3 regions of the Bradyrhizobium sp. Crot121 genome follow, and region 3 is predicted to be linked to each of the others. Evidence: predicted binding sites of a transcription regulator. Region 3 holds the regulator's gene; each other region holds the start of a gene.
The links. Region 3 encodes PhoB, which activates phosphate uptake and scavenging genes when phosphate is short. Its sites were predicted from a motif close to TGTCATNNANCTGTCAT; they were not measured.
Positions count from the first base shown of each region.

Region 1: AC5ZGW_RS06145 (alkaline phosphatase) is a predicted target of PhoB. The motif match lies at 1,176-1,192, and genes of this name have one in related genera.
Region 2: AC5ZGW_RS30850 (Orn/Lys/Arg family decarboxylase) is a predicted target of PhoB. The motif match lies at 1,989-2,005, and genes of this name have one in related genera.

Region 1 covers NZ_JCAMOR010000004.1:25,998-29,277, reverse strand. The annotation lists gene argG (argininosuccinate synthase) at 1-1,087, shown strand, start outside; gene AC5ZGW_RS06145 (alkaline phosphatase) at 1,280-3,037, shown strand; gene AC5ZGW_RS06140 (homocysteine S-methyltransferase family protein) at 3,263-3,280, shown strand, end outside.
Region 2 covers NZ_JCAMOR010000047.1:47,543-50,822, forward strand. The annotation lists gene AC5ZGW_RS30850 (Orn/Lys/Arg family decarboxylase) at 1-1,946, opposite strand, end outside; gene AC5ZGW_RS30855 (DJ-1/PfpI family protein) at 2,051-3,202, opposite strand.
Region 3 covers NZ_JCAMOR010000006.1:53,036-56,315, forward strand. The annotation lists gene AC5ZGW_RS08550 (aspartate aminotransferase family protein) at 1-379, opposite strand, end outside; gene AC5ZGW_RS08555 (GcrA family cell cycle regulator) at 878-1,393, shown strand; gene phoB (phosphate regulon transcriptional regulator PhoB) at 1,515-2,222, opposite strand; gene phoU (phosphate signaling complex protein PhoU) at 2,339-3,055, opposite strand; gene pstB (phosphate ABC transporter ATP-binding protein PstB) at 3,067-3,280, opposite strand, start outside.

The sequences.
Region 1 (3,280 bases), on a different contig from region 3:
GATCCAATCCGGTGCCTTCCACATCTCGACCGGCGGCGCCACCTATTTCAACACCACCCCGCTCGGTCGCGCCGTGACTGGCACCATGCTGGTCTCGGCCATGAAGGAGGACGGGGTCAACATCTGGGGTGATGGCTCCACCTTCAAGGGCAACGATATCGAGCGGTTCTATCGCTACGGCCTGCTGACCAATTCGAACCTGAAGATCTACAAGCCCTGGCTCGACCAGCAATTCATCGACGAGCTCGGCGGCCGCGCGGAAATGTCGGCGTTCATGACCGCGCAAGGGTTCGCCTACAAGATGAGCGCCGAGAAGGCGTATTCGACCGACAGCAATCTCCTCGGTGCAACCCACGAGGCCAAGGATCTCGAGAGCCTGCAAAGCGGTATCAAGATCGTCAATCCGATCATGGGCGTGCCGTTCTGGCGCGACGACTGTGTCGTCAGGGCCGAACAGGTCACCGTGCGCTTCGAGGAAGGCCAGCCCGTCGCGCTGAACGGCCAGACTTTCCCGGACCCGGTGGCGCTGTTCCTCGAGGCCAACGCCATCGGCGGCAGGCATGGTCTTGGCATGAGCGACCAGATCGAGAACCGGATCATCGAGGCAAAGAGCCGCGGCATCTATGAAGCTCCCGGCATGGCGCTGCTGCACATCGCCTATGAGCGCCTGATCACCGGCATCCACAACGAAGACACCATCGAGCAGTACCGGATCAACGGCCTGCGCCTTGGCCGGCTGCTCTACCAGGGGCGGTGGTTCGATTCTCAGGCTCTCATGCTGCGCGAAACCGCCCAGCGTTGGGTGGCGCGCGCCATCACCGGTGAGGTGACGCTCGAGCTGCGCCGCGGCAACGACTATTCGATCTTGAACACCGAGAGCCCGAACCTGAGCTATCAGCCGGAGCGGCTGAGCATGGAGAAGGTGGAGGATGCGGCGTTCACGCCGGCGGACCGTATCGGCCAGCTCACAATGCGCAACCTCGACATCGCCGATACCCGCACCAAGCTGGATCTCTACGCGGAGACAGGCTTGCTGTCGCTCGGCGAGGGCTCGAACATCTTGAGGCTCGATAGCGACAAGAGCTGAAGCGTGTGAGCTCCGTAGCCCGGACTACGCTTGCGCTCCATCCGGGCTACGGACTGCGACGATCCATCGCCGGTATCCAGGCTCGATGTGTAATGGACGCGTCATTCGGCGCGGCTAGTCTCGTCGCCTGCGCGCCCGTGACCTCCGTACTGCAGCCGGACGGCGCGGGCGAACAATTGTGGGGCGCAAATCATGATCAAGCCATTTGCCGGTGCCGCTCTCCTCGTCCTGTTGTCCGGATCGCCGACGCTAGCCCAGACGATCTATCCGATCGACCGCGCCGACATCCTCGCCAGCGCCCATTTCGACTTCAAGGTCGAGTTTCCCGATCGCGTTGATCCGGCGAATGTGAAAGTCACGGTGAACGGCGCGGATTATTCCGCAGCGTTCGGCCAGCCCGGCACCTTCGTGGAGCACGAAGACGGCAAGGAGCAGTCGGCCCTGATCGTTCGCGACGTCGCATTGACCAAGCCCGGAAGCGTGAAGGTGGAAGTCTCTGACGGCGCACGCAGCCGCACTGTCGTGTGGTCGGTTTACGACACCGGTCCGCGCAAGGCCAAGAACGTGATCCTGTTCATCGGTGATGGACTGTCGCCGGCGCATCGGGTTGCGGCGCGTATGCTCTCCAAGGGAATTGCGGAAGGCAAAAGCCTCGGCAAGCTTGCCATCGACGACATGCCGCATATGGCGCTGGTTGCGACTGCCGGCTCCGATTCGATCATCACCGATTCGGCGAATGCGGCCAGCGCCTACGCCACGGGCCACAAGACCGCCGTCAACGCGTTGGGTGTCTACGCTGATCGCTCCACAAGCCCGTTCGATGATCCCAAGGTCGAAACCATCACCAGCGTCGCGAAGCGGCGGCTTGGTCTGGGCATCGGGATCGTCACCAACACCGAAGTCGAGGATGCCACACCGGCGGCAATGGTCGCGCATACCCGCCGCCGCGCCGCCTATGATGAGATCGTCGCGCAGCTCTTCGCCGCCAAGCCCGATGTCCTGATGGGAGGAGGCAGCGCGAATTTCCTGCCGCAAGCAGCAGCGGGAAAGCGCAAGGACGACATCGATTACATCGCCCGCTTTCGCGATGCCGGCTATCAGGTGGTGACGACAAAGTCCGAGCTTGATGCCTCGGCTGCGAAACCCGACACGAACAAGCTGCTGGGACTGTTTGCCTCCGGCAACATGGACGGCGTCCTGGACCGCAAGTTCCTCAAAGGCGGCAGCGTCGGCAAGTTTCCCGAACAGCCCGACCTGACCGAGCAGGTGCAGGCCGCGCTGAAAGTGCTGTCGAAGAACGATGCCGGCTTCTTCCTGATGGTGGAATCGGGACTAATCGACAAATACGCTCATCTCCTGGACATGGAGCGCGCGGTCTACGACACGATCATGCTCGACAATGCCGTTCGTTTTGCGCGCGACTGGGCGCAGGCCCGCGGCGACGACACCTTGATCCTGGTGGTGGCGGACCACAATCATCCCAACAGTCTTGTCGGCACCATCAATGACGACATGACTAAGACGCCCAACGTCCCGTTCCGCGAACGCGTCGGCGTCTATGACAAGGCGGGATTCCCCAACTATCCGGCTGCCGATGCGGAAGGCTATCCCTCGCGGGTGGATGTCAGCCGGCGGCTCGCGATTTTCTCGGCCAGCCTGCCGGACCATTACGAAACCTTCCGCCCCAAGCTCGATAACCCGAATGATCCGACGGCGAAGGGCGATGAGCCTGGGACTTTCAAAGCCAACGACAAATACAAGGACGTTCCGGGAGCCGTGCTACGCCCCGGCAATCTGCCGGCGATGATCGGCGCCAGCGTGCATTCGGGAGAAGACGTCATCCTGACAGCAACCGGCCCAGGCAGCGAACGCGTTCATGGTTCGATGGACAACACGGACGTCTTCCGTGTCATCGCCGATGCGCTGGGACTTGCCGCACCGGCGCCGTAGCCTCGCGAGCTCTTGTAGCGTGGGCGAAGCGAAGCGTGCCCGCGATCAACACTCCGCTCGGAGGCGGGCACGCTACGCTTTTGCCCATCCCGACAGGTTCTGCGTTCACGCCTCTGCGCGCGGGAGCCATCTGGAAGTCGCGACAATATGAGGCACCAGCCGGCCCAACCAAACCCGGCATTGGCCGACCTACCGGTGACAGCCCTTTTGATCACGGAGGCATCAATGGCCAAGTATCGGCAC
Region 2 (3,280 bases), on a different contig from region 3:
TAGCGGGCAGGCCGGCGGCGGAAGAATTCGGGGATCACGTCTTCGAGCAGCGCATTGTCGTCATGCAATTTCTTGAAGGCGACGAGCCCCGAGATCAGCGTCCCCGCCTTGCTCGCCTCGACGCCGGGGGTGAGCAGGAAGAGCAGGGAGTTGAGGTCGTTCTTCTCGGCCACGATCCGGTTCTCCCGCAGATATTGCGCCACCACCGGGGCGGGGATGCCGTGTTCGGCATACGCGCCCGTGGCATGGTCGAATCCCGGCGTGAGCAGCGTCAGCTTGTTCGGGTCGGTCATGGCAAAGCCCGCCGTCATCTCCGGGAAGCCATGCCAGCTATCGTCAGGCTTGAGCTGCCAGAACGCAGGGTTGGTCGCGAGCTGGTCGGTAGAGATGGTTTCCCAGGCGACATTGTGCGCCCCGCCTTCGCGCGCGACGTCCGGGATCATCACGCGATCCGGCACGAATGGTTCGAAGAACCAGCGCCGCTCGGGACGCGCCTCGTTCTCCTCGAACTCGCGGCGGGTGGCGCGGATTTTCTTGCGCAGCTCGATGCCGAGCCGGATCGTGTCGTCCCACAGCACCTCGCCGGAGCGGCCCTTCATCATCTGCGCGCCGACGTCGAGCGAGGCGAACAGCGGATAGAACGGCGAGGTCGAGGCGTGCTGCATGAAGCTCTCGTTGAAACGCCGGTGTTCGACCCGGCGCTTCTGGCCCTTGATGTGGCGGTCGCGGACATGGATCTGCGAAGCCTGCGAGAAGCTGGCGAGCTGCTTGTGGGTCGATTGCGTGGCGATGATGCCGGGCGCCTCGGGGCCGAGGTCGGCAAGTCCCATCGCGAAGCGGCCGGCATAGATCGGATGGAACTTCATGAAGCCGGCCCAGGCTTCGTCGAACAGGATGTAGTCGCAGAGATGACCGATGCGCCTCAGGATCATCTCCGCACTATGAATGGTGCCGTCATAGGTGCACTGCTCGACCACGGCGACGCGGAAGGGACGGGGCCGCTTCCAGGCCTCCTTGTCCTTGACCAGCGGATGGTTGCGGATGCGCTCGCGCAGCGACGTCTCGTCGAGCATGTCCCAGCGCATCGGCCCGATCAGCCCCCAGGCGTTGCGAACGGTCGGCACATAGACCGGGATGCCGCCGCCGAGCAGCAGCGCGCCATGGTGGGCGGCCTTGTGATTGTTGCGGTCGAACAGCACGAGGTCGCCGTCGGTGACCAGCGAGCCGAGTGCGACCTTGTTGGACGTGGAGGTGCCGTTGAGCACGAAATAGGTCTTCTCCGCGCCGAAGATCCTGGCGGCTTCCTTCTGCGCCCGCAGTGCCGGGCCCTCATGGGTCAGGAGGTCGCCGAGGTCGAGCACGGAATTGTCGAGGTCATCGCGGAACACGGCCTCGCCGAGATGTTCGACGAACACGCGCCCGATCGGGCTGCGGCTGTAGAACACGCCGCCATTGTGGCCGGGGCAGGTCCAGAGCTGGTTGCCCTCTTCGGCATAGTCGACCAGCGCGCCGAAGAACGGCGTCTTCAGCGTCTCGGCATATTGCTTGAGGCGGCTGATCAAATTCTTGGCAATGAACGGCGGCGTTTCCTCTGATAGGAACACATAGCCGTCGATGAAGTCGAGCACCTCGACCGGCAGGTCCTCGAACCGCTTGCGGCGGATCAGGAGGATGATCGGGAAGTCGAGGCCGCGCCGCCGCATCAAATTGATCAGCGATGCGGTCTTGCCCTCCAGCCCCTTCTTGCCCCAGTCCACCACCATGCAGCCGATCGCCGCGTCGGTCTGCACCGCGATCTCGGCATCCTCGAGCTTGCGGGCGCGCACGACCTCGAAGCCGGAGCGCTGGATCTCGTCGATGATCTGGTTGAAGCGGATGCCCTCGAGATCCTCCGGATCGAATACGGGCGCCGCGAACAGGAAGGTGAAGCGTCGGAAATAGTCCATCGGTGTCCTCGAAATGGTCCGAGCGAGAAGTCGGCACATTTCGTGACAGGCAGATGACGGTGGCGCCGGCGGGGGAAAATTGTTGGTGGCGAGCCGACGCCGCTTCAATCCGGTACGCGTTCCCTCGGATATTCGAGCTGCATGGCGACGAAATCGGCCGTGCGGCCGCCATAGCGTGCCTCGATCCGCAGCAAGGTCTGGTCCAGCGCCTGCGCCGGCGCCAGTGATCCGACCGGTTGCAGCAATCGCTCGGCGGGCCACTGGGCCGCGACCTGATCAGGCAGGATGCGCAGGCCGTTGCGGCTTGGCTGCGCCTCCGCCGTCGCGGCAAAGGTCACGGTGCGCGAACGATAGGTCCGCGACCATGCGTCCGCTGCGAGCGCGAGCGAGACTTCGTCGATGCCGGGCGCAAGCGCGATGCCGAGCTGCTCCTTGTTCCAGAACGCGAGCGTGTTCCCGATCGCCGTGAGCGCGAACGGTCGTGTGAACTGGAACGCGCCGCTGTCGTGGCGGGCATCCCAATGGGGCAGGCCGATGTCGCGGGCAACGGCTTCTGCCTTCTCGCGGCCGGCGATCGCTTCGACCAGCGTGAGCGACATCGGCATCGAAGCTGTGATCCCCGTTGTGGTCGCAACGCCCTGGTCGACCACGATCCTGCGGTCCCTGATGTAATGGATCGTCGGATGCTTCTCGCGCAGGTCTTTCAGGGAGTACCAATGCGTCGTCGCGCGCTTGCCGTCGAGCAGTCCAGTGCTGGCGACCACCATGGTGCCGACGCAGACACCGATGACGATCGCGCCCTTTTGCGCCTGTTGCCTGATCCATTGCACGACGACCGGATCGTCGTCACGTCTCATGGCGGGGACGATGACATAGTCGGCGCCATCAGGGTGCTCGGCATCGAATGCTGCGATGGTGGCATCCGGCTCGACCTTCAGCACCGGAAACAGCGTCACCGGTCCGGGTCTCGTCGCAAGCGTCACCACGTCGGCGACGTCGGCGCGCTTGAGGATGCCATAGGGCATCAGATAGTCGGTGGTTTCGGTCTGCTCATTGATGCCGACGATCGCGATCAGCGGCCGCTGCCGTTTCGGCGGCTTCAACGCCGCGATGGTCGCATCACCCTCCTGGCTTGCGATCGGCGGCGCGTTTCCAGACGCAGCTCGCGAGGGCAGCGTCAGAAGCCAGCCACCACCAATGGTCAAGAAAAGCGCGGCGGCGGCAACACCGCCCCACGCGAAAAGCCGCCAGTTCATTGCTTACGTCGCTCAACGAATTCGTCACCTCGCCCCCTCCGCGCAACTTACTCGCTCACGCCGCGCTCCGAAATGACG
Region 3 (3,280 bases):
TGATGCGGTAGCGCTCCGGATGCCCCTTCGAGAAGTGATAGTGACGCACGACCTTGATCACGCCCTCCATCGCTTCCGCGCCGGAATTGCAGAAGAACACCAAGTCCGCAAAACTCTGCTCGCACAGCCGCGCGGCAAGCTTCTCGCCGTCCGGGCTCTTGAACAGGTTCGACATGTGCCAGAGCTTCGTCGCCTGTTCCTGCAGCGCCTTCACCAGATGCGGATGGGCATGGCCGAGCGCGTTCACCGCGACGCCGGAGGTGAAGTCGAGATAACGCTCGCCTTTGGTCGAGATCAGCCAACAGCCTTCGCCGCGTTCGAAGCCGAGATCGGCCCTGGCAAAAACGGGAAGCAGATGCGACGTGGCGCGGTCGGTCATGGCGATCACTGAAGGGTTCAGACAAGCCTTTCAGACAAGCCCCGGCGGCGTGCAGCGATGCAGACACGCGGCTGGAGCTCATCCAGCGAAAACAAAACGTGCCGCCTTTGCAGGGCGGCACGTGAAGGCATTCTATGCGCGCGGCGGGTGCTGTCAATCGCCACGAAGCCGCCAGGCTGCGCTGCAAAGTGCCGGTAATCCGCAGTTTTCCGGTGTGGTGGAAAAGCCCGATTGCAATCCCTAAATGTCGGAACATGTGGACGCATAGGCGCGGACTCTTGCGCCAGAGTCACGCCATATTGTAGCGTCTAGCCTGTCGGGTACGACATCTCGTGCGGCAGTTTTGATCCCTTAGAGTCCTTTGTGTGCGGCGTACACGTTCGGGTGCGGTTTTCGTGCCCGGCGAGCCTTAAGGGATTCTGCCCGCAGGGATTTTTGAGATTAGGCATCGCAGCGCTGTCCCAGGATCGGCCGGCGCAACGCGAAGGGAAAGATGCGATGACGGTATTGACCTGGTCCGACGAACGCGTCGAGCAGTTGAAAAAGCTCTGGGAAGGTGGCCTCTCGGCCAGCCAGATCGCTGCGGAACTGGGCAACGTGACCCGCAATGCGGTGATCGGCAAGGTGCACCGGCTCGGCCTCTCGGGCCGCGCCAAGAGTCCTGCTGCAGCCGCGCCGCGGCAGCGCAAGGCGCGTCCCGCACAGCCGATGATGCGCGTGGCGCGTCCGGTCTCCCGCGGCAACACCGCGCTCGCCCACGCCTTCGAGGTGGAGGTGGAAGCGGACCCTATCGCCTACGACAATGTGGTGCCGATGAGCCAGCGGCTGTCGCTGCTCGAATTGAACGAGGCCACCTGCCACTGGCCGGTCGGCGATCCCTCGAGCCCGGAATTCTTCTTCTGCGGCGGCAAGGCGCTTCCCGGCCTGCCCTATTGCGCGCACCACTCCCGCATCGCCTACCAGCCGGCGGCTGACCGCCGCCGTCCGACGGTCAAGCCGTCACAAGGCAAGTAAGCCGACGACAGATCGTAGCCTGGGTGGAGCGCAGCGCAACCCGGGAACGCTGTATCGGCGGGTCCAAATTTCCCCGGGGTTACGCTTCGCTGCACCCGGGCTACGGATTGAGGTCGCCGGTTTACGACTGCTCGGCCTTCGCGAAGCGATCATCGAGCGCGTAGCCCGCGCCGCGGACGGTACGGATCGGGTCCTGCTCGCGGCCGGGATTGAGCAATTTGCGCAGGCGGCCGATGTGAACGTCGACGGTGCGCTCGTCGATATAGATGTCGCGGCCCCAAACGCTGTCGAGCAGCTGCTCGCGGCTGAACACGCGGCCGGGATGCTCCAGGAAGAACTCCAGCAGGCGATATTCGGTCGGGCCGAGATCGATCGGGCGGCCCGAGCGCGCGACGCGGCGCTTCTCGCGGTCGAGTTCGATGTCGCCATAGGTGAGCACGGTGGCGAGCCGCTCCGGGCTTGCCCGGCGCAACAGGCCCTTCACCCGCGCGAGCAGTTCAGGCACCGAGAACGGCTTGACGATGTAGTCGTCGGCACCGGTCGCCAGCCCCCTCACGCGCTCGCTTTCCTCGCCGCGCGCGGTCAGCATGATGATCGGGAGCTGCTTGGTCTCCGGCCGCGCCCGCAGACGGCGGCACAGCTCGATGCCGGAGAGTCCCGGCAGCATCCAGTCGAGCACGACAAGGTCGGGAATACGTTCCTTGAGCCTTGTGTCCGCATCGTCTCCACGGGCGACCGTTTCGACATCATAGCCTTCTGCATCGAGATTGTAGCGCAACAGCGTCGTCAGCGCTTCTTCGTCTTCGACCACCAGAATGCGTGCGCTCATCGGCTTGGCTTCTCCTATAGCGGGATGACTCTCTGCTTGAATCGTCATCCCACTCTTCCTTTGATGTTTGAGCAGGATCTTGGCTGAAAGCCGGCGTCGACTTTCCGGATGTTGCTCTAGTTGCCCGGAACGGTCGTGGCGAACGTCGTCATATCCCCCTTCGGCCGCTTGTCGGTGATCTGCTGACCCTCGATCATGTAGAAGACCGTTTCCGCGATGTTGGTGGCGTGGTCGCCGATCCGCTCGATATTCTTGGCGCAGAACATCAGGTGGATGCAGAACGAGATGTTGCGCGGATCTTCCATCATGTAGGTGAGGAGCTCGCGGAACAGCGAGGTGCAGATCGCGTCCACCTCCTCGTCGCTCTTCCAGACGTTCATCGCCGCCGGCAGATCGTGCGCGGCATAGGCGTCGAGCACGGACTTGACCTGCGACAGCACGAGGTCGGTCATGTGCTCCAGGCCGCGGATCAGCTTCAGCGGCTGGAAGTCGTTCTCCAGCGCGGCGACGCGCTTGCCCATGTTCTTGGCGAGGTCGCCGATCCGCTCGAGGTCGGTCGCCACCCGCATCGCGCCGACGATCTCGCGCAGGTCGACAGCCATCGGCTGGCGGCGGGCGATCGTCAGCACGGCGCGCTCCTCGATCACGCGCTGCAGGCTGTCGATCTCGATGTCGGAAGCGACGACACGCTTGCCGAGCGCGACGTCGCGGCGGATCAGCGCATCGACGGATTCGGTGATCATCCGTTCGACCAGCCCGCCCATCTCTGCGACCAGACGGGTCAGTTCCTGAAGATCGCTGTCGAATGCCTTGGCGGTATGTTCAGAAGCCATGATGTCCCTCCTCAACCAAACCGGCCGGTGATGTAGTCCTGGGTGCGTCGATCGCTCGGCGAGGTGAAGATCTTGCTGGTGTCGTCGAACTCGATCAGTTCGCCCAGATACATGAACGCGGTCTTGTCGGAGACGCGCGCCGCCTGCTGCATGTTATGCGTGACGATCGCGATCGTGTAGTCCTCCGACAATTCCTGGATCAGCTCCTCGACCTTGGCGGTCGAG